DNA from 3 places in the uncultured Succiniclasticum sp. genome. Region 3 is predicted to be linked to each of the others. Evidence: riboswitches for the same ligand, from Rfam matches in the RefSeq annotation. Region 3 holds a riboswitch; each other region holds the start of a gene.

Evidence for each region. Region 3 has a riboswitch for S-adenosylmethionine ahead of metK (methionine adenosyltransferase). Riboswitches for the same ligand answer to the same signal wherever they lie in the genome.
Region 1: linked by a shared signal. The riboswitch ahead of QZV31_RS12555 (hypothetical protein) and the one ahead of metK (methionine adenosyltransferase) in region 3 are both predicted to bind S-adenosylmethionine.
Region 2: linked by a shared signal. The riboswitch ahead of QZV31_RS12245 (DNA-directed RNA polymerase subunit alpha C-terminal domain-containing protein) and the one ahead of metK (methionine adenosyltransferase) in region 3 are both predicted to bind S-adenosylmethionine.

What each region holds. Positions count from the first base shown of each region.
Region 1 covers NZ_CADBFF010000042.1:1,273-9,271, reverse strand. The annotation lists gene QZV31_RS12580 (macro domain-containing protein) at 1-975, shown strand, start outside; gene QZV31_RS12575 (RtcB family protein) at 1,335-2,537, shown strand; gene QZV31_RS12570 (hypothetical protein) at 3,036-4,091, shown strand; gene QZV31_RS12565 (hypothetical protein) at 4,161-4,988, shown strand; gene QZV31_RS12560 (WG repeat-containing protein) at 5,340-6,005, shown strand; SAM riboswitch class I at 6,373-6,457, shown strand; gene QZV31_RS12555 (hypothetical protein) at 6,648-6,920, shown strand; gene QZV31_RS12550 (hypothetical protein) at 6,974-7,921, shown strand; gene QZV31_RS12545 (hypothetical protein) at 7,943-7,999, shown strand, end outside.
Region 2 covers NZ_CADBFF010000037.1:1,752-9,750, forward strand. The annotation lists gene QZV31_RS12220 (FAD-dependent monooxygenase) at 1-59, shown strand, start outside; gene QZV31_RS12225 (hypothetical protein) at 163-396, shown strand; gene QZV31_RS12230 (Nif11-like leader peptide family RiPP precursor) at 513-770, shown strand; gene QZV31_RS12235 (ATP-binding protein) at 1,214-3,220, shown strand; gene QZV31_RS12240 (hypothetical protein) at 3,615-3,857, shown strand; SAM riboswitch class I at 4,113-4,205, shown strand; gene QZV31_RS12245 (DNA-directed RNA polymerase subunit alpha C-terminal domain-containing protein) at 4,435-5,040, shown strand; gene QZV31_RS12250 (hypothetical protein) at 5,244-5,666, shown strand; gene QZV31_RS12255 (DUF1294 domain-containing protein) at 5,901-6,152, shown strand; gene QZV31_RS12260 (DNA gyrase C-terminal beta-propeller domain-containing protein) at 6,184-7,077, shown strand; gene QZV31_RS12265 (diguanylate cyclase) at 7,101-7,999, shown strand, end outside.
Region 3 covers NZ_CADBFF010000003.1:8,816-16,814, reverse strand. The annotation lists gene QZV31_RS02105 (deoxyguanosinetriphosphate triphosphohydrolase) at 1-846, opposite strand, end outside; gene QZV31_RS02100 (pyruvate, water dikinase regulatory protein) at 865-1,689, opposite strand; gene QZV31_RS02095 (helix-turn-helix transcriptional regulator) at 1,682-2,344, opposite strand; gene metK (methionine adenosyltransferase) at 2,508-3,686, opposite strand; SAM riboswitch class I at 3,752-3,861, opposite strand; gene coaBC (bifunctional phosphopantothenoylcysteine decarboxylase/phosphopantothenate--cysteine ligase CoaBC) at 4,007-5,209, opposite strand; gene rpoZ (DNA-directed RNA polymerase subunit omega) at 5,223-5,405, opposite strand; gene gmk (guanylate kinase) at 5,435-6,070, opposite strand; gene remA (extracellular matrix/biofilm regulator RemA) at 6,067-6,330, opposite strand; gene QZV31_RS02065 (YicC/YloC family endoribonuclease) at 6,349-7,248, opposite strand; gene QZV31_RS02060 (hypothetical protein) at 7,266-7,952, opposite strand.

The DNA of each region.
Region 1 (7,999 bases), on a different contig from region 3:
CATAGAGCTGCAGGGCCTGAATTAAAAGAATACAGCGGAACGATCGGGGCGTGTCCGGTAGGCGGAGCAAAGCTGACGCCCGGTTTCAATCTGCCTGCCAACTATATTATTCACACAGTGGCTCCACTGTGGAGGGATGGCAACGAACAGGAAGAAAAATGGCTGGCAGCCTGCTATCTGCGTTCTTTGGAACTGGCAGCAAAGTACCACTGCCGGAAGATTGCGATTCCTGTCATCTGCAACGGAATTTCCGATTTTCCCTTCGGCAAAGCGCTACAGATTGCGTATGACACCTGCCAGTATTGCCTTACCGAAAAACAAATGGCGTTAGATATTCTTCTGGTGCTTTATGTCTGGGATTTGCGATATAACGCAGAGTCTGAAAGGGCTGCTGCCATGTTTAACATAGTGGCGGAGTATGTCAATACGAATCATCAGCTGGAAGAGGAAAAAATAGAAATGCTGCGGCTTGCAGAAGGTGCGAAACCGTATCTTCCGGAAAAAGCAGAATATCCCCGGGAAATTATGATGCCTGATGGCGCAACGCTGACCGTTTTTCCGCAAGGCGCCAACGTACGTTACTCTTTACGCTACGTACGTCCTAAGGAGAAGGAACTGCCAGACAAAAATGAATTTGTTCCTGAAGATCCTTTTACAAAAAAGTTATTGCGTTACATAGATGCAAAAAATATGACTGCGCCTATGGTTTACAGCGAAGCCGGCTATGACCGGAAACTGTTTTCCAAAATCCAGAGCGATCCGGAGTACCACCCCAGAAAATATACAGTGGTGCGTTTTGCCCTGGCGCTGAAACTGAATGAAGAGGAAACAGAAGACCTGTTAAACGCTGCGGGGTTTGCCCTGTCGCGCAGTATGATTACCGATATTTTAATTAAATATTGCATTACGAACGATATGCGTTCCGTAGAGGAAGTAAACAATATTTTAGAAAGCTGGGGCTTGGAGACTATTTAAAAATGTCGCTATCATGGCGACCACGGACATGAATTAATGTGCTATAGTAATCATGCAAGCGGGAACAATTAGTAAGCAAATGAATAAAATTGGGTGCGTGAGAAAAAATGGAAATTTTGCTCATTCCAGTGGTTGCTATAGCAGTCGGAATATACACTTATACAAAAGCAAAAAAGAATAGAATGGCACAGGCTATAAGCGCAGCGTTCATGCCCGGATTATTTTTTGGCGCACTTGTCTGGTGTCTGATAAGTGGAAATTTCGGTATCGTTTTTCTAGATATTGCAATAGTTGGCATTTTAATTGCTTGCTTGTATTTTGGTTTCATACGTTTCAAATAGGTTTGCTTGAGGATAAAAATGGAAATAAAAGGAAAATTTGGAACTGCAATTTGCTATGCAAATGTAATTGATGTTGGGGCGGTGGAACAGATTCGGCGGATGCTTGACTGCCAGTTTATGGAAAACAGCAAAGTCCGGATCATGCCGGACGTTCATGTAGGGACGGGATGCACGATCGGTACCACCATGACCATCGTGGATAAAATTGTTCCTAACCTGGTTGGTGTAGATATTGGCTGCGGCATGCTGACCACCCATATTAAGGAGAAGGATATTAATTTTGAAAAACTGGATGCCGCGGCACACGCAGTTCCTTCCGGATTTAATGTGTGGGAAGAGAAGCAGAAAGATTTTGACCTGACCCGGTTCCGTTGCTATGAACGGCTGAGACACAAAACATATCTGGGGCTGAGCCTGGGAACGCTGGGCGGAGGGAATCACTTCATTGAAATGGATCGGGGTTCTGATGGGGAACTGTATCTGATCATTCACACCGGGAGTCGGAATCTGGGATTACAGGTTGCAAACTATTACCAGAAGATGGCCATTGATTTAAACCATGGTAAGGATGAATATCCGGAAAAATCGGCAGAAATCATTCGTACACTGAAAGCAGAAGGACGGAAGAGAGAGATACAGGCAGCTTTGAAACAGCTGAAGCTGGAAAGAAAAGATAAAGGTGTTCCTGATGACCTTTGCTACCTGTATGGCAAATACATGGATGATTACCTGCACGATATCGTCCTGTGCCAGCAGTTTGCGAACGAGAACCGGAACATGATTGCGCAGAAAATCATTGAAATGTGCGGCTTTACTGTGGTTGATCAGTTTACCACCATCCACAACTACATCAATGTGGATGAAATGATTCTGCGGAAAGGAGCCATTGCGGCACCCAAAGGCGAGCGGGTTCTGATTCCGATGAACATGAGGGATGGCTGCATCCTGGGTATCGGTAAGAGCAATCCGGAATGGAATAATTCCGCGCCTCACGGTGCCGGACGGCTGATGTCCCGGAGAGAAGCGTTCCATAACCTTAACATGGAAGAATACAAAAAAGCCATGGAAGGAATCTATTCCACGACCGTGGTGGAGGAAACGCTGGACGAAGCGCCGATGGCATACAAGAGTGTGAATGACATTCTTGCCACGTTAAAAGAAACGGTAGATGTAGTTGATATTTTAAAACCAATTTACAATTTTAAAGCTGCAGAAAAGTAAGAGACATTAGGGTTCATCTAAAAATGTCGCCATCATGGCGACCACGGGCACAAAAAAATATGCTATAGTAATCATGCAGGGTTCGTCCCGGGCTGGTACGCCGCGGCTCTATTATAAAAGGCAAAACCGTGTAGCTGTATTAAAACAGCAGCGGTCTGAAAACAGTCCTTCACGGCAGTCCCTGCATTGGAAGCAGGTGTACCGAGCTGTGAAGGACTAATAAAAAAATCAATTTCAGCAATGAGTTTTCGGTCGACGGCTCGTGCGGAGCCAGTGCCAGTAAACCATTTGCTGAAAACAGTCCTTCACGGCCCCCGGGTTTGTTATCCGGTTTTGTGTGCCGGGAAGGACTAATTTATAAAAAAAGGAAACCCTGACAGTGTGTTCAAAACCGCTATTAACGGCACACCATCAAGGCCCTGGACAATTATAACAAAACTACATGCCAAAGACAAGATCTTATTTGATTGAGCTATAGATTGAAATGGGGTAAGAAGTATGCAACCATTAGACATAATTGAATTCAAATTAACGCAATTTACGTTTGGACCAGACCGTGAACCAAGCAATGTGGCGGCTATATACGTTAATGGAAAAAGCTTTATTGATATTGCCGAGGAAGGTGAACTGCCAAGTGCTACAAAGAATGGAGAAGCGGGGAGGGCAGGAAATTACGTATGGACAAGAGTTTGGGAGTTGTTTGATGAGCTGACAGAAGTTCAGGACATCGATTCGGACGATTACTGTGAGCCAAGGATTTTGGATTGCGGGTGCGGCTGTTTTGGTTGCTGGCCCCTACATGTAAAAATTACAGAAACTGAAGATATTGTTACATGGTCAGGATTCTATAATCCGTTTAAAACCGATCCGTGTTACAGCGATTTGTGGGACTATTCCGGCATGCGTGCTTATCATTTTGATAAAAAACAGTATCGTAAAGAATTATTAAAACTGTATAAATGGCTGGATATGGAAACTGATAAAGAGACGGATGCACAGCAAACAACACTTGTTGCCCCTTCTAAGACAGAAATGTATTCCAAAGAAGCCTGGGATGAATATCATAAAGATAAAACCTGCGGGTTTGTTTCTCAATGCCCCTGTTTCTTTTTCAAAAGAAAGTATGAGGAAGAAGATGGTGGATTAATAGCCGTTAGCCCCGGGAATGGTTCGACATGTTTATATATAGCTGACACCGATTTCTATTTTTTTCGGGAAGCGATTACGTTTTCTACAGGGAAAGTTTTTGATGACCATGCCCATTACGAATTTACCTGTAAACAGTGGTATCAAATTATAGAAACTGCCGAAAAAATACTTTGCTTGAAGAGTCTGGAAGAAGTGCTTGATTTTACGGTTCAACGGAAAATTACAGGTTTGAAGGATAGGTTTAACAGGGAACAATATATATATGTGGCTGATTTGATGCGAGAGTGTATTGAGATTGCAAACGGAAGTGAAAGAGAAAAGTATCAGAGACAGATAAAGGATATGAAAGACTGGACGCTTCTTGTTTTAAAAGAAGATGAACTTATGAGAGTCAGCGGTTTATAAAGAAGTGAAACAGTGATGCGGTAAGTTTGGTTCGGAGATCATCAAAAATAGGTAAGGATGTGGGTGTGAATGAAGAAAAAACATTTTAAAAATCTTTATACTACGAAGAACGTTCCGAAACAGCCAATAACGTGTGGGGGAGTACCGTCAGAATATCACATAACAAAAACAGTAGCACAGGATCAAGAAAGCGAAATAAAAACACATTACGACTGTTATGAAAATAGCGTGTTTTCTCGCCACACATGGTCTGCACCGATTCTGTTCTCTCCAGTTGAATTGAAGAAAAGGCTGGATTCTTTTAAGTTGGAAGGACGAAAGATTGCAGATCTCAAACTGGTCGGCTTGAACTATTGTCTGCAAAGTTATCATCTCGAATCTCTGCTGTTAAAAGAAACAGATGACGCGGAACAGATAATAGATTATGAAGCACCCATCGGTATCTATGCTGAAATAGATGAACCCTTATTGATTCGCTTTGAGGATGGGGATGTGTTGGAAATGCTGGAAGAAACCGATGGAGAACACCGGGTAAGCATGAACCGTATTCCCTGGGACATTAAAGCAGGTACTAATTTTCCTAATATAGATGCTTCGGCATTCTTTAAGGATTGTATAGGGAGAACTATCACAGCAGTAGAACTACATATCTGTGACCTCAGTGAACGGGAAAACTATTTTCAGCCCTGGAATCCGGCAGAGGGCCAAACCGATTTTGTCAAAAATATTATTTTGCGGTTTGATGATGGTAACGGATTGAAGTTCTCGGGATGGATAGATTTTTGCAATGTGGATTACGTAGACTGCAATAATAACCATGTAACGAAATCCTTCAAAGAGATTGCATCGGCATACTATGATTTGGATGGAGTCCTTGAGGATATACTTAACGAATAATATTTTATATAGTTGGGGCTTGGAAACCATCTAAAAATGTCGCCATGATGGCGACCACGACCATAAAAAAATGTGCTATAGTAATAATGGGAGGAACAATAATGAATTGAAAGAAGCCTTTGACAGCGGTGGACCTATTTCCGGTTTTCGGTACGCTTGATATCGATTTTGACCGGTCGTCCACTTGCTGTCAACTCCGGCGTACTTGCTCGATAAACGAGCTGCGTCGGATTTAGAGCAGGACCGTCGTCTGCTTCATCAAGACTTGTAAAGTCTCCGGCAGGGCGGCTCTGCTCTGCTTTATGAACAGAAGTGTTTCCATCTAAAGTATGATGTAAAAGGAGTAAACTGATGGCAGACTATCAGGAATCAAGACCTTTATCGGATGAAGAGTGGGATGAAGAAATGGATAAAGAATGGGTTGAGAAATATCTCAGAGGATGTAAGGACATCACGAAGCCCACTGACCGCAACCCGCATTTCCTTACAGCAAGCGGAAAAGAAGTTGTGGTGGATACTACGGAAAAGTTTGAACTTTTTTTCTACGGTACCGGGCTTTGTCCATTTAACGCCCAGCGGCTTGCCTATCCGTGGCCGGATGATGGTCCATACTGGATGGATGACCCTGAAGCCGGTAAATGGGGGTTTATAGACACAGAAGGGAACGTGGTGATTGAGCCGCAGTACGTGTATGCGATAGGCCCTTACGGTTCTGAATGCGAAGAAGAATATTATGTTGTTGCAAAAATGATTGACGGGAAACCGCGTTGGGGTGCTCTGGATCATACCGGAACGGAAACAATTCCCTGCCAATATGCAGTTATACAATATACTGACTATAACATGGTAGTCTATCAGGAAGAAGATAATGGTTTATACGGTCTGATGAAGATTGATGGAACCGTCTTATTAAAACCAAAGTTTGCAGATATTGATTATACCAACATTGACATGAATAGAAAGGTACTTGTCGCAGGGACTGATGTATTTTATTTTTTTATGGTGTATACTCTTTAGAGCAAGATCGGTTTTTTATTCCATGTAAGTTTGGTGTTATTTTCCTGTTTGAAGAACATATACAAGCTTATTATCCCCAGCTTTCCGATTATGATGATATTAAAAATGATGAAAGCGAGTATGCAGAGTTTCTAGTTCTTGTCAGGAAGAATAATATTGAATTCGGAGGATATGAATACTTTGATTATGAAGGTAACCTGTTAGATAAAATGGAAATAGGAAGAAAGGAATATCACAATCAGCTTTGTAAAAAAGAATAGTATTTGTCGCCGTAAAAGCGAACACAAGAATTAAAAGTTGTGATATAATATAACTGTAGTAAGGAATGAAAAATGTTCCCCAAAATAATTTCATAAGTGAACCCAATTGACCATAAAGAGTGCGCGAGAGACAAGCTCGGTGACCGCACAGCAACCTGCCTACAGGGCAAGGTGCTAAAGCTTGTATGATGGGATGTTGAGAATTCAGCCCATCATTCCGATGGGCTTTTGTTTTTACATACAGCCCGTCACCATGATGGGCTATTTCTTTTGCCCGGTGATGAAGGAAAGGAGCGGATAGGAAAAAAATATTTCATGATATAAAACCGGATACAAAACATAATCTGATAACAAGATGAGTAAAACGAAAGGTGGAACACAATTGGTAGAACAGAAGAAAAAAGAAAGCAAATTAGATTTGACAGTGAAAACATATCCGAAAGAAACCAGACCTACCGCACAAATTTATTTTGGATTCAGGCCACCGAAGAACTGGCGATTGAACTCGATATTACAGAAAGATTCCGATTATCAGAAACTAAGAAAAGCATGGGACAACGAAACGGATCCGGAGATAAAAGAGCAACTGCATATGAAACTGCTTGAATATAGGGCGAAGGTCAGAAACGTACACAACCTTCCTGATGAAGACTAAAATACAAAAGCAGAAAACCGAAAAAAAGATTAATGGTACGAGGAGGATTCGTTATGAAAAAGATCACAGATAAATCCAAAAACATGAATGGAAATCACGAAGACAAAGAACAGAAAAAGATTCCCACAAAATTTGTCCTGTACTGTGATTATCCAGGCTGTGAATTCAGGGAGGAGATGGAAAATCCGGAGATTGATTGCGACAAGGAAGATGATTATGAATTCTCAATTGAAGACGTGTTATACGACTTACAGGACAAGATCAGTGACACGTTATACAGCGAGCTGGATTATAACGAACTTTTAGGCGTCCATTACACGGAAGACGACGTAGCCGCGCAGGGACATTTCTGGTACGGTGAAGTACGGACGTCGGAATTCGGGGATGCCGATCTTCCCCTGAACGAAGACGTCAAAGTCTACCTGGACTGCATCGCGGAAGACGGGACAGTACTGGAGACACATGAAATCAATATCGAAGAATATATCAGTTTAGACAGAATTAAAGAAACCTTGATGGAATGTGGCCTGTTTGACTCCACGGACGAATATATTGAAACCGCGCTGGATAAATTTGTTGAAGAAACCGGCTGGCACGTCGGGTTGCAGAAAGGCTCGGAACGGATTGAAGATGTTACCCGGTGGCCAGCGCCAAACAGAAGAGGGAGCTGGATCGATGAGGACGGCACCGAAATGTATCCGTGCCTGTGGTACGGCTACAACGACGGAAGTCTGTTGAGTGAAGAAGAGGACAGGATATGGAATATTGATAACGGACTGGATTTCTGGTTCAGCTACGATCCGGAAAGTTATCTTGTTGAGTACGACTATGACGGTCATGCCGGTTGCTTTGGAGGGATGATTCCCGATATTGAAGAAATCCGCAAAAAGTGCCCCATTTTATTGGAAGAGAACGACACAGAAGAAAGCATCGACGCAAAGGTGCAGGCGTATTGTAAAAAACAGTATAAGAAAGCGCATAAATTAATAAAGAAGATGTGAGACTAAAAGGAGCAAAACAAAATGGAACTGGACAAGCAATTGACTTTGGAAAGCACGAAGGAGATTACTACGACATCG
Region 2 (7,999 bases), on a different contig from region 3:
TGTTTATGTACCGGTTTTTCATTATGCGTAAAGGAAAACCCGCAAAGCCGTTTGCTTAAGTAAAAAGTTTATAATTTGAACACAAATTTTATGTTTTTTTGTGGTATTATAAAAAATAAAACTGCCTATGCTGTTTTATTTAGGTTACAAGGGGGGCTTATCATGCCAATCAACAAAAACGAACTCTCAAAAGAACAAATCATGAAAGCCATGCAGTGCAAAACTTCCGATGAACTGATGGCGCTGGCGAAAGCCGAGGGCTTTGCTATTACCAAAGACGAAGCTGATGCTTACATGGCGGAACTGGCCGATATGGAATTGGACAGCAATGAACTGACGAAAATAGCGGGTGGCAAGTGCTATATGGACTGCCCCGATTTCGAATGTACCTATTAAAAAGTTGGTTCTAATCTTTATATAAAAAATTTTTCCAACTGTGTCAATTTTGTTCAATCTGTTTTGTATATATTAATAAAAGCATTTAAATTAATAATTAAAAGGAGGATTTTACGATGCCGATCAACAAAAATGATATTACCAGTGAGATGATTCAGAAAGCTCTGCAGTGTGAAACTGCGGAAGATTTGATTGCTTATGCAAAATCAGAGGGAATTGAATTAACCAAAGAGGAAGCAGAAGCTTATTTGGCAGAATTGGGTGACCAGGAACTGGACAGCGAACAGTTAAGAAAGGTAGCTGGTGGCGGAGACGGTCCATATGTGGATTGTTTTACCGATTGTTTAACAGACTGTGTGAATCGGTACACTTGATACAAGTAGAATGTAATGATAAATCCCTCGGTTTATTTATAAATAAACCAATGTCATTAAGTTAAATTAATTCCCAATTTTTCACAGTAAGTGATTCAACAGCCGTGGAATTTCTACGGCTGTTTTTTTAATATTGTTTATAATGAATACTGGTGGTAAAATAATATAAAGTTGGAAAATGTTCAAAATCAGGTTATCGCAGCGGTCATAGATTTTTATATAAAAAATTACCCTGATTGTATCAGAAGATGCTTTTTGCCTGTTGGATGTTACCGGCACAGCTTTTTATATTTGTTGTAAAATATCTGAAAAATATGATATGATTAAACGGTAATTGAACGAATCTTTATTATTCTGTACCGGCAAATCTGCCTGGCGCCTTTTTCGTGCCGGGCGCGACAGATAAAGAAGCCGGCTAACGAATTCGGAGGATGGTGCATAGCATGGAAGAGGAATACCTGAAAGTTTCTCCGGCCCGTGTGGCGCAGGCTCTCGCAGCGGACTATTTTTGCATTTATTATGTAAATACAAAAAACAATAAGTTTATTGAATACAGTGCGTCGGAGGAATACAGAGCGCTGGGCCTGCCGCGCAGCGGGGAGGACTTTATCAGTTTTTCGCGGGAACGTTTTGAGTCAATTATATATCCGGAAGATCAGGAACGGTTCCTGGATGGATTCGTAAAAGAAAAAATCATTTCGGAGCTTGACGCGCACGGCATTTACAAGCTTGCCTTCCGCCTGATGTTTAATGGAGTACCCACATACGTTCAGTTGAAGGTCACGCGCATGATTGAAAAGGAAGGAAGCCATATCGTAATCGGCATCAGCAGCGTGGATGAACAGATGAAAGCTATGGAAGCCTTTGAAATGGCGCACCATGCCAGCATCACCTTTGGGCGTGTAGCCACGGCGCTGGCCGGGGATTATTTCAGTATCTACGTGGTAGATTTGGATACGGATCATTTTGTCGAATACTCTGCCACAAAAGAATTCGACACGCTGGGAGTAGAAAAAAACGGCGAAGATTTTTTCAATCTGAGCCGGCGGAATATGTCGCGGCTGATATACGAAGACGACCGGGAACGCTTCATGGGAACGTTTTACAGGGAAAAGGTCATGTCCATCCTGGAGCGTGACAAAATTTTTACCATGAAATACCGGCTGGTGTTTGGAGATACCCCGGTCTGGGTCAGCATGAAAGCCACGCTGCTGGAGGATAACGACGGGCGGCATCTGATCATCGGGACCAACAATATTGAAGCGCAGATGGAACGCGAAGCGGAGTACCAGCGGCGCGTCAGGGAAGCGCGCACTAGCGCCAGAAATGATTTTCTTGCCAATATGTCCCATGACATCCGTACGCCGATGAATGCCATCGTGGGGTATACGAACATTGCCAAAACCAATAAGCACAAACCGGAAACGGTTGCAGACGCGCTGGATAAGATCGGCTCGTCCAGTCACTATCTGTTGTCCCTGATCAACGATATTCTGGATATTTCCAAGATTGAGAGCGGTAAAATGCAGATCAGCTATGGGCCTTGCGATTTGGCTGCGCTGTTCCGGCGTATTGAGGATATTACCGAGTTGCAGGCGAAAAAGAAATTTCTGGTCATCACGTACCGTTATGACAGTGTCCGTCACTATCAGGTTAACGCTGACGAGCTCCGCCTTGAGCAGATCCTGATCAATATTATCAGTAATGCGATTAAGTATACGCCGTCAGGCAAGACGGTGGACCTGATCGCGGAAGAGGTTCCCTCGCCGGGCGGGAAGAACAAATACCGTTTTATCATCAGAGATACGGGTATCGGGATCAAAGAGGATTATATGCCGCACATCTTTGAGAGTTTTACCCGCGAGGAAAGAACGACGGTAAACCGTATTCAGGGGACCGGCCTCGGACTGGCGATTACTGCAAAGATTGTGGAAATGATGGGGGGAACGATCTCCGTTAAGAGCAAACTGGGAGAAGGCTCTGAATTCACTGTAGAATTAGAACTGGAACCTTTGGAAACAGATAGCCCGGCAAATGCCGACAATAGCGAAAGCATAGATCTGGCTGGCCGCAGGATCCTTCTTGTGGAAGATAACGCCATCAATGCGGAAATTGCCAGGATGATTCTTGAACAATACGGGGCCGAGGTGCAACAGGCTGAAAATGGTGAAATCGGCCTGGAGGCTTTACAGGAAAAGGGACCCGGTTATTATGATGCGGTTCTGATGGATATCCAGATGCCGGTCATGAACGGATTTGAAGCAACAAAAGCAATCCGCGCGCTGGGCGGGGCATACGCAACCGCGTTGCCGATCATTGCCATGAGCGCAAACGCCTACGATGAAGATGTCCGGGATTGTCTTGCTGCAGGGATGAACGGGCCTATTGCAAAACCGTTTAACCCGGATGAACTGATGCGGATTTTGCGCAGATATATCAGCGCGGATTGAATTGCAGCATACAGGTTTAATTACATTTATATGTGTGTTGATACAAATCACAATTTGTGCGTATAGTTCATGCTGCAGGCAAAGACTTCGCAAACCCGCCCGCGATTGCTGTTCCATGGATTTATTCGCCTGTGGCTTCGGAACTCGGGACTCTGTCCCTCAAACAGCCTCGCCACGACGGCGAATTTCATTTCATGGAATGACGCAATCGCTGCCGATGGTTTGCTTATGTCTTTGTCTGCTTGTATAATCCTGAACCGAAAAATCCCAGTTTTGCTTTGCAAAGATGAGCATGATATAATTAAAAAAATCCCGGCAGCGTCAATTTTGGGAAACCTGTTTTGTATATATAATAAAAGGCATTTAAATATCATTTTCTTAGGAGGATTCTACTATGCCGATTAACAAAAATGAAATCACAAAAGAAATGCTGAAACAAGCTCTGGAGTGCAAAACTGCGGAAGATTTGATTGCATTCGCTAAAACCGAAGGCGTTGACCTTACGAAAGAGGAAGCCGAGGCGTACTTTGATGAGTTATCAGAATGTGAACTGAAAGACGGTGAACTCAAACATATTGCGGGAGGAAAGGCGCCGGGTGGCGGTGATAAAAGTATCCCTCCAGAATCCCGCTATTGAGGATTCTATGGAAAATTTCAGTTTTGCTTCAAAAATTTTAGTATGATATAATTTAAAAAAACAATTCGCAACTTGCTATTGCAATTTGCGAAAAGTTTATTAAATGAAAGATAAAACAAAAACAAAATTGATTTGACCAACATTTATTTGAATAACGGTTTGACCACATGTGGTATAATATAAGTGTAACGAGGGTTGAGGTAACCAACGTTGCACTTACTTACTTTAATATTGATTCCTGCAATGGAACCCAATTGACCATAGAGAGTGCGCGAGAGACAAGCTCGGTGACCGCACAGCAACCTGACCGGGCGCCCGGTTAAGGTGCTAAAGCTTGCATGATGGGAAGGGAAGATTCGGCCCATCAGACGATGGGCTGTTAATGTTGCGCTATAAGCCCGTCATTGCGACGGGTTTTTCTTTTGCCCTTTTTGTCAGCACCATGTGGGGGAAACCATATACAACCTTTATCTGACAGGTCATGTCGCTCGGTCAGCGGCCACAATTTTCCTGCACAGTGTGCAATAGAAAGGGCAAAGGCTTAAGGAAAGAAAGCAGAGAAAGGAGACACCGTGTTATGGATATGCAGTGTGAAAAAACGGCAACAACGATATTAGATGCAAATGCAGAAGCAGCAAGACAGTTTTTGGAGGAAGCGGTGGCGGACTTCCGGAACGATTCGCTGCAGGAGTCTCTGGAAAAGATGGTGGTACTGGAAACGCTGACCCGTGAAATGATCGGCGCAGTGAAGGAAGAAAGGGATAAGCGCAGTGAGAAAGTTATGGTTGCGCCAAAGGTGAAACGGCCTGTGCGGCACGTCATGTGGTATGAACTGAAAGACAAATACCTGCCGGATCATTGGAAACGGAACCGGGATTACCGGAATGAAATGGAAGATACCGTGTTATGCCAAAGTACTTCTCATGAAACGCGATTAGAAACATTGCCGATTAAGGAAGAACTCATCGAAACCCTGGGGTTGTCGGTACGTTCTGAAAACTGCCTGCACCGCGCGGGCATTGAAACCATAGGAAAACTGTCGGATACAACGGCAGCAGACCTGAAACGAATCCGAAACCTTGGGAAAAAATGCCTGGACGAAATTATAGAAAAGTTGGCGGAAAAAGAGTTAACGCTGCGAGAGGAAGAAACTGAAGGTGAAATAGTATCTTTTGTAGAATAATAAAAAGATATTATATTGGGAGATACAGCGAAGGAGAATCATGCTAAAATCTGAACGTCGCGAGTCACTAAAATTTAAAAAGCGTTACGGGCCCCGGCGTCATAAACTGTTGGGGATTAACAAGTGGACGCGAAAGAGAAAAGCTATTCAGGAAGAAAAGAAACAACAACAATGATTGATTGACGTTTTACAGGAGCTGCCAGGTGCGCAACTTTTTTCCGTTTATGACGACAAATCCGGAAGTTACCGGCATACGAGCGGATTTCATTTACGCAAACTATATTATTGCGTGCGTGCTTCCTCTTTTTGTCATTTTTTTATGCATACGCATGGTTAGCAACACAAAAAAGGCAGGCGCATTCACCATTTTGCTGACCGGACTGTTTGTGATGTTTCACTGGGAAGAAATGCGACCTGCTTTTATCAGTATTATAAAAAGTATTGCTGTCAACCCTCTGGCGATTTTTGGAGTGGTTTTGGGGTGCACGGGGTTTGTCGGTTTAATAAAAGGATTGTACGATGAAGAGCAGAGTGAGGAGTATGTCCACAAGAGACAGTATTGGAACGGGATCATTGTGATTATGTACCTGGGAATTGTGTTGGCCTGTCATGGGAGTGGCGGGTGAAGATCATGAAGAAGAATTGTAAAACGGAATATGTGACAGGCAATTTTATGTTTGTGGAATTTGCGAGGGAAGAAAGATTTCTTTTATATACTAACTTGTTCGTAATGTTGACGAATAATATCTAATAATAGTGTAGTATGATTTGACAATCATAAACCTGTCCATAGAGTTGGTTATGTGATAAAATACTATAGTAAGGATATATTTTGGATTAAAAAGTAATGTGGGTTAGCTATGCTATACGTGTTTTCTATCATCAACATCATAACTTTTTTCGTCTATGGTCTGGATAAACTGAAAGCCGTCAACCACTGGTGGAGGATTCCGGAGTGGGTGCTGCTGGGTCTGGCTGTGGCAGGGGGCGCTGTCGGCGCGTACCTTGGCATGCTTGTGTTCCGTCACAAAACGTTAAAGCCGTTGTTCCGGTTCGGCGTGCCGGTAATGATAATAGTACATGCGATTGTCGCAATTTACACATGGAAATAATGTTTAGGAGCGGAAAGGAATAACCTATAAAATGGATGACAGCAAACAACAAATGCCTGACAATGTACCTAAGAATAACAGAGGCCGTTATGGAATTCGCGGCAGCAGTAACAGGAGTGGGGATTTCAACCGGTATCTGTTTCTTGCCAAAACCCATGATTATATCCTGTTCTTTACCAATAATGGGCGGGCTTATATGCTGCGTGGGTATCAGATCCCGGAAGCCGGGCGCCAAGCGAAGGGGAGTGCCGTTATGAATCTGCTGCCGCTGCGTCCGGAGGAAAAGATTACGGCGGTCATCAATGTACATGATTTTGAGGATACGAAGTATCTGGTTATGGCTACCGACAGGGGAACGGTAAAACGCTGCAGGCTGGCGGAGTTTTCTTCTGTCCGGAAGAACGGAATAAAAGCCGTTACCTTGCATGACGGGGAAGAACTGATCGGCGTAAAGATAACGGACGGAAACAACTCCATCCTGTTGGGCACACGCGGTGGTATGGCGATTCATTTTGATGAGCAGGATGTACGCTGCATGAGCCGGAAGACCCATGGGGTGGCGGGCATCGATCTGCATGAAGCGGATTGTGTCGTCGCAATGGATGTGGTCCGCGATGATGCCGGTTATGTGTTGTCGGTAACGGAGAATGGTATCGGCAAGCGGACCGCGGTTTACGAATTCAAAAAGCAGAAGCGGGCCGGAAGGGGACGTATCGGTTACAAGTTGACTGCAAAAACCGGTTCGGTTGCGGGCCTGTGCGTTGTGCATGCTGACGATGAGGTGTTCCTGTTTACTGCGAAGGGCTACGTTCTCTGCGTGGATGTGGATGAGTTGCGAATGTTGCATCGCGATGCGAAGGGCGTTATTATGATGAGGTTGCGTGAGGGGGATAAGGTTACGGCGATTTGGAAGGGGACGCCGTAAGTTTTTGAGGAAGGAGTTTTAGCATGAAACAGGTTCAGTTTACATTTCAGGACGATAAAAAGCTGGAAGAAGAATTACGGAAACTCCGGCAATGGGGCAGGAGCAACTTTTGCTCGAAGGTATTGATCCAGATTTGTACAGAGATTCCGGACCGGGAACGGATCGAGCATGTATGTGAGACCATTGAGAGGCTGATGCCGGAAGCTCTCTATGCCGGCTGCTCTTCCAACGGGAATATTGTTAACGGCGATTTTTCCGGCGGGTCCATTGCGGTTATCTGCACGCTGTTTGAATATCCTTCCACTCAGGTGGAAGTGTTGCAGTATCCGCTGCAGGCTGATACACAGGAGAATGTTGTGCAAATTCTGGCGGCTGCCATGGACGAACGGCCCTGGGTCAAGGCTGTGGAGCTTCTTGTGACGATACGCGGCATGTCGATGACAACACTTTGTGAAAGCCTTTCCCATATCCGAAAGGGCGTACAGATCTTTGGCGGAGGAGCATTATGTGAGAATCTGGATCAGAATGATGCCTGCGTGTTTTCCGTGGCGGCAGGGTATCAGGAGAAGGGTATCGTTTTTATCCTCTTTGGCGGAGAAGATTTTCACGTGGAGACTTCCTTTGTCACCGGTTGGAAGCCTCTCGGCTCGTTTATGCATGTTACTGCGGCGGATGGCTGTATCCTGAAGGAACTGAATCACCGTCCGGCGTATGAAATCTATTACAAGTATTTGCATATCCGTAACGATGAGTTCTTTTTTAACAACACGCTGGAATTTCCTTTTTTGTACCGACATAACGGCATTGACATCATGCGAGCTCCGGTTGCAAGCAATCCGGACGGTTCCCTGACCATGACTTCAGATATGAGCCAGGACGTGCAGGCTCGGATTGCTTATGGGGATCCCTGGACGATTCTGGA
Region 3 (7,999 bases):
CTCCTTTTCATACATATCCAGCAGACTCATGATCACGTGCTCTGCTTTCTGGTGTTCCTTTTCCAGTGCAGGGCATTCATACACATAAGCAAACATAAAGTCGCGGAACTCCTCGACCGCTTCGTCATAATACGAATCTAAAATTATTTTATCTTTACCGGCAGAGCATTCAACGATATTGTGAACCAGTATATCCAGAATCTGGGTTGGCTGTGTTCCCAAACGCATGGCCACAATCCCCGGCAGTTTATCAGGGCCGGCCAGCCCGACCCGGATACTGTCATCCAAATCGGAACACAAATAACAGATACGGTCGCACCGGCGTACAATAGCGCCTTCCAGTGTACCCGGGAGTTTTTCCCCGGTATGACACAAGATGGCATCCTGCACTTCCGCAGTCAGATTCAGACCTCGTCCCTGCCGGCCATAATACGTAACCACCCGGATACTTTGCTCGTTATGTGTAAAATGACCCGTATATTTATTGATGGCCCGCTCCCCTGCATGACCAAAAGGCGTATGTCCCAGATCATGGCCCAGTGCAGCAGCTTCAATCATATCTTCATTCAGGCGCAACGCACGACCGATCGTACGGGAAATCTGTGAGACCTCCATGCTGTGGGTCAGACGGGTACGGTAATGATCGCCCGGTGACAGATAGACCTGGGTTTTATGCTTCAGGGACCGGAACGCTTTACTGTGGATAATACGGTCCCGATCCCGCTGGAACGCAGTGCGCAAATCATCCTGCGGCTCCTCGGACAGACGGTGGGAAGCTGCGCTCTTGCAGGCCCAGGGCATCAGATTTTTCTGTTCCAGCCCTTCTGTATATTCTCGAACATTCATAATCAGTATAACTGCTCCTTACCGGCGGGCTGCATTATTCTTATAATAATAATCCAGAATAATACCGGCAGTCTCTTCAATAGCGCGATTCGACACATTGATAATCATACAGTGTACCCGCCGCATGATACCTTTGGCATAGTCCAGTTCTTCGTTGATACGATCCACATCTGCATAAGTAGCATCTTCAGAAAGTCCCATTGCTTTCAGACGGGTCATACGGATATCGGTCAGTTTGTACGGATCGATCAGGAGACCGATAATTTTATGATGCGGTACCTTGAACAGTTCCGGTGGGGGAACGACTTCCGGTACTAACGGGACATTAGCTACTTTAAGCTGTTTATGGGCCAGGTACATGGACAACGGCGTTTTCGATGTACGCGATACACCGATAATAACAATATCCGCCTTCAAAAGGCCCAACGGATTCTTACCGTCGTCATACTTAACCGCAAATTCTACCGCTTCTACACGTTTAAAATATTCATGGTCCAGTGCATGAATCAGCCCCGCCTGGTTTTTGGGAAGCAATCCAGAATTCTTCTGGATTGCCCGCAACATAGGACCCAGAACATCAACCACCTGTATCTGCAATTCCACAGCTCTGTCCGCAAGATGCTCACGAAGGCGCGGGTTTACAATCGTATAACACACCACGGCCTTATGTCGTACAGCTTCTTCCAGTGCTTCGTCAATTTGTTCCTTATTATTTATATAGGGAACCCTTATCACATCAAACTTTGTTTCCGTAAACTGGCTGACCGTTGCCTTAATGACAGACTCCGCCGTTCCGCCAATTGAATCTGACAATGCGTAGATAATCGGGTTGCTTTCAGTCATGATGACTCACTTCCCTTCCCTCTGCAATATCAACAAACAGCCTTGTAAAATTCGTTTTGGTAATCCGGCCTACAATCTCATAGTCTTTTGTTTTTTTATCGACACAACGAACCACGGGAAGGCTGTCGATTTGATTATCAATAACCTTCCTTGCCGCAGCAGCTACCGTCGTATCGGGAAAAACCATAACCATTTTTGAAAGCGGTGTCATCGCCATGACGACAGGTATCGTCTTCATATCACCATTACTGTTGGTAGCCAGTTTCAGAAGATCTTTACGTGAAACAACACCAACCAGCAGATTTCTCTCATCCACTACATAGACCGAGCCAACATCGGCTACAAACATGCTGATTATAGCATCATATGCACTTTTTGAATTTTTGATTACGACCGGCGATGACTGGATATCAGATACCAAAATAACAGAAACCTCTTCCGTCAGTAATCCCAGCGTACTTTTGCCATTAAAGAAATAGCCGACTTTGGGGCGTGCGTCAATCACGCCGCTCATGACCAAAATGGCCAGATCGGAGCGCAACGCCGCCCTTGTCACATTTAATTTATCCGCAATGTGCTGTCCTGTAATAGGACCTTCCAGCCTGACAATTTCCGCAATTTGTTTCTGTCTAGATGTTAAGCCTATTTTACTCAGTCCTTTCAAGCGCCATGCGCAACCCGGTCTCCCCGACTTTAATAACTATAGTACTGTACATTTTTTTAGCTTCAGGGCACATATAAGATACTATAATATTCGTGCACCAGCTATTTAATATACACTAATTATAGTATTTATTTTCTGTTTTGTAAAGAAACTGCTAAATTCCCGCCTGTTCTTTTAATGCTGCCGCTTTATCTGTGTGTTCCCACGGAACATCAATATCGGTCCGCCCCATATGTCCGTAAGCAGCAGTCTGTTTGTAAATAGGACGGCGCAGATCCATGCTGCGGATAATACCCGTCGGACTTAAGGAGAAGTTTTTGCGTACCAGTTCTGCAATCTTGTCGTCTGCAATGACGCCGGTACCAAAGGTATCCACCAAAATAGAAACAGGCTGCGCTACACCGATCGCATACGCCAGCTGGATCTCACAACGCTTTGCCAGCCCTGCCGCCACAATATTTTTTGCCACATAACGTGCCGCGTACGCAGCGGAACGGTCCACCTTGGAAGGATCCTTACCGCTGAACGCGCCGCCCCCATGACGGGCCATACCGCCATAGGTATCCACAATAATTTTACGTCCAGTCAGACCGCTGTCCCCCTGGGGACCGCCAATCACAAAACGGCCGGTAGGATTGATAAAGTATTTGGTATTTTCATCCAACAGTTCTGCAGGTACCACTTCCTTGATAACCAGTTCAATCATATCCCTGCGGATCTGTTCCTGGGTTGCATCGGGATCATGCTGGGTGGAGATGACAATGGTATCTACGCGAACCGGTTTTTCATCTTCATATTCTACCGTAACCTGGGTTTTTCCGTCAGGGCGCAAATAGGTCAGCGTCTTGTTCTTTCGAACTTCGGTAAGCCTGCGCGCCAGTTTGTGGGCCAGAGAAATCGGCAGCGGCATCAGCTCCGGTGTTTCATCACAGGCATAACCGAACATCATGCCCTGATCTCCGGCGCCGGTTTCATCTTCCGCAGCTGCTCCCTCTTTTGCTTCTAATGCTTTGTCTACACCCATAGCAATATCACTGGACTGTTCGTCAATGGAAATCAACACACCGCAGGTAGAACCATCAAAACCATATTTTGCTCTGTCATAGCCGATTCCCAAAACCGTATCACGGGCAATTTTGGGAATGTCCACAAAACAGGTCGTCGAAATTTCACCTACGATATGGATCTGACCGGTAGCGACTACGGTTTCACAGGCAACCCTGCCATTAGGGTCTTCCGCTAAAATTGCATCCAGGATCGCATCAGAAATCTGATCGGCAATTTTATCCGGATGTCCTTCCGTAACGGATTCTGAAGTAAATAATTTGCGCATTTTTATGCTCCTTTCCTTAAAAAAAGATGCCCTCGCACATGTGAGAGCATCTTAAAATTATTATGATCTCATCTTGCGATTTCTCGTAAGGACTTAGCACCGTTTGACAATCTTGCAATTGCAATGGTTGCTGCGGCTTCACTGGGCCAGTTCCCTCCACCGCTCGTGATGAGCTTTATTTAATTATCGTAACCATTATAACAGAAATTTTTTGCAATGCAACCGTTTCACAGTAATTTCACAGCAGAAATATTTTTCCGGTTTTAAAAAACAATTAACAATAAGCGAAACAATCATAAACAGTAACACCCTCAAACAGATCAATGCCGTTTTGCCATCACACGGTCCAGCAGGATGGAAGCTACCTCATCTTTGGAAAGAATCTCCAGTGCTTCCACTGTTCCGTCCGGATACAAAAACTTGACAATGTTGGTATCCGTATTGAAGCCGGTGCCTTTCAGCGAAACATCATTGGCAACGATCATATCCAGATTTTTCTTTTTCACTTTATTCGCCGCATTTTCAAGCAGGTTTTGCGTTTCCGCCGCAAAGCCCACTAAAAATTGTTGCTTTTTCATACCGCCCAGTGTTTTCAAGATATCAGGATTTTGATCCATCACGATGGTCATTCCGTCTTCCGGGTGAATTTTTTTGATTTTCTGATCCGCTACAGAGCGCGGCTTAAAATCAGCAACCGCGGCAGCTTTGATCACAATATCCGTATCCGGATACACGGCAAGACAGGCATCCAGCATCTGCTGCGTCGTTTCCACCCGAACTACCTTGGCATAGGGCGGCGGCGTCAAAGCGGAAGGACCTGTGATCAACGTCACGTCCGCACCCCGCAGCAAAGCCTGTCTGGCGATGGAGTATCCCATCTTTCCACTGCTCCGGTTCCCAACAAAGCGCACCGGATCAATCGGTTCACGGGTACCGGCCGCTGTAACCATTACTTTCAGGCCACGCATATCGCCTTCCCGCTGTGCCAGAAAGCGCTCCAGATACGCGATGATTTCCGGAACTTCCGGCAGACGGCCGGCGCCGGATGTACCGCAGGCCATTTCCCCGCTGGCGGGTTCCATAACGGTAATTCCCCTGCTGACCAGTGTTTTCAGGTTATCCTGAGTAGCAGGATTCTCATACATGCCCGTATTCATAGCCGGACATACGATTTTCGGGCAGGAAGCTGCGAGGAGTACAGTACTTAGCAAATCATCAGCCAGACCGCAGGCCATTTTAGCAAGAATATTCGCCGTAGCCGGCGCCACCAGGAGCAGGTCTCCCCAGTTTGCCAGGGCAATGTGCTCTACGTTAAATTCATCCCGTCCGTCCCACATGGAAACGGCACACTTGTGCCCGCTGATTTCAGCAAAAAGCAACGGGGAAACGAATTTCGCCGCATGCTCCGTCATGACAACACGAACCTCGGCTCCCTGTTTCCGCAGCTTGCTGACAAGGTCAACCGCTTTAAAAATGGCAATACCGCCTGTTACGCCAAGAACAATCTTTTTCCCTTTCAGCATAATCATTGCTCCATTACTTTTTACGGGTATAGGTTATTTTTTTCTCGCCAACTTCCTTCAATGCGATGCTGACCTCTTTTCCGGGAAGAGACTGGCCCGGTTTTGTCAGTTCACGCGCACGTTTGGCAGCCAGTATAGCCAGGGTATACTTACTGTCAACCATTGTCGCCAGTTTATCAATTGAGGGATTCACCATGCTCATAATTATTCCTCCTGTAAAACAAATTACTTATTTTCCTGTTTCTGTAACATCTTATCAACCAAAAAAAATGTACGTCCTGCACGATAACGCTCTGCTTCCAGCAAGGTCAAAACACGCTTCGTTGCTTTTTCCGCTACATCATTGACGATAATATAATCGTACTCACTGGCATAGCTCAGTTCGCTGGTTGCCGCTTTCAGGCGCTTTTCAATTACATCTTCCGCATCCGTACCGCGTTTATAGATACGGGCGCGCAATTCTTCCAACGAGGGCGGCACCACAAAAATAAATACGCCGTCAGGAAAAACCTTTTTAATCTGAAGCGCACCCTGGATATCAATTTCCAGCAAAACATCTTTGCCTTCATTCAGCAAATTCATTACATAAGGCTTCGGCGTACCGTAATAATTACCGTAAACCTGGGCGTATTCCAGCAGTTCGCCCCGGAATATCATGTCCTTTACCTGGGCAACGGTTTTAAAAAAATAGTCCCGGCCGTCCACTTCTCCTTCTCTGGGTTCCCGTGTCGTAACAGAAACCGAATAGGAAAGCTCCGGCAGTTCTTTACGCAACAGACTGCATATCGTTCCTTTCCCGGCGCCGCTGGGTCCGGATACGACAAGCAACAGTCCCTGTGGTTTATCTGACTTATTTTTCATTGTGGCTCCATCTCCTCCGTATCCGGATTAAACCGATTTGCGACTGTTTCCGGCTGTATCGCCGACAAGATTACATGGCTGCTGTCGGTAATGATAACAGCGCGCGTCTTTCTGCCATACGTGGCATCAATCAGCAGCCCTTTATCCCTCGCCTCCGAAATAACCCGTTTGACCGGCGCTGATTCCGGACTGATCACCGCAATGATGCGATTGGCAGAAACCATATTGCCAAAACCGATATTGATCAACTGAATACTCATACCTGCTCCTGTTCTACATTATTCAATGTTCTGGACCTGCTCCCGTATCTTTTCAATTTCGGCCTTTACGTCCACCACAATTTTTGCCAGTTCAAAATCATTGGCTTTTGATGCAATGGTATTGGCTTCCCGGTTAAACTCCTGAACAAGGAAGTCCAGCTTGCGCCCAACCGGCTGGCCGGCATCCAAAATAACCCGGAACTGACGGATGTGACTCTTCAACCGCACAATTTCCTCTGTAATCGCTACCCGGTCTGCAAAAATGGCAACTTCCTGAAGCACGCGGTCCGGATCTGCCGTAATCTTTTTATCTGCCAGTAAGGCATCCAGCCGTTCGTTCAGCTTAGCCTGATATTCTGCTACTACCTGCGGAGAACGTTTTTCGATTTCCAGCACATTGCGTTCAATCAACTCCAACCGCTTATAGAAATCTGCCGCAATATTATTGCCTTCTGCCTCCCGCATGGCCACCAGCGCTTCCACCGCCTGGTCCACAGCCTGTTTAATCTTAGGCCAGTAGGCGTCGCAGTCAAACAGTCCTTCTTTTGCAGTAATCACTTCCGGGCAACGCGCCAGATACAAAATTTCTGCCTGCTCACTGATGGACGGAGACGGGATGCCAATCGCCTGCCCTACCTCCTGCAGGGCATTATGATAGGCTGCCGCCAGCGCTTTATCAACAGTCACATTCACCGCGCCCTGATCCGTGTATCTGGCAGTCACAAAAACATCAATACGGCCTCTGGATACAGAAGCTAAAATCGTTTTGCGGATCTTGTCTTCCAACGGATTCAGAAAATGCGGCAAACGGATTGCCGTTTCATTATAGCGGTGGTTGACAGACTTGATTTCAATCGTAACAGAAAAGTTTTCCTCTTCATAACATCCCCGGCCAAAGCCGGTCATGCTTTTAACCATTGTGTGGTCCTCCCATCTTAGCGGATTGATGCCGGATCCACATCAAAGCGGCGTTCTCCGCAATATTTGTCAGAAATTAAAATGGAATACCGCTGTGACGGGTTAAACTGTGAACTGTCAAAATAAAACTGCATTTCAAGAACAGCAATTTTTTCTGTGTTTGCCTTGTTCTCTTCTTTTTTTTCATTCCTTGTCAGCTGTTTTCCGTCATCGGGTTGCGATCCGTTATTACCTTTTTCCTGCTTTGTAACACGGTTGATCATCTCGTGATGTAAATACGTGGATGCATACGGCGCCAGCACGGTTTTATCCTGTACCAGTTTCACCGAATACTCTCCTTCCTGCAAAACAACAGGCGTATTCAGTCTTGCCCCGATCAGGGTAATTCCCTCATACTCCTGAATTGCTTTTCTGATTTCTGCCAGTTCCGGTACCCGCGAGTCTTCCACCTTATCCCGGGCATGAATCGCGGCCAGCAAATACGGCGTATACACAAAAATCGTTTCATTCTGCCGGTAGGGGTTTTTCAAAGAGCGTTCCGGAATAAGCCAGGGATTGGTCAGCTGATACAGCGTTTGCTTATCCTGCTTGCTGGCAACTCCGTACTGGATTGCTTTCATCATATTTTCATCTGTCATGGGAGTCAGTGCAAAACACTGTGCCACAAAGCTGCAAAATAAGAGCGTAAGGAAAACTTTTTTCATAACGATTCCTCCGAAAGATATTTTGTACGAAATATGATATACTTGAT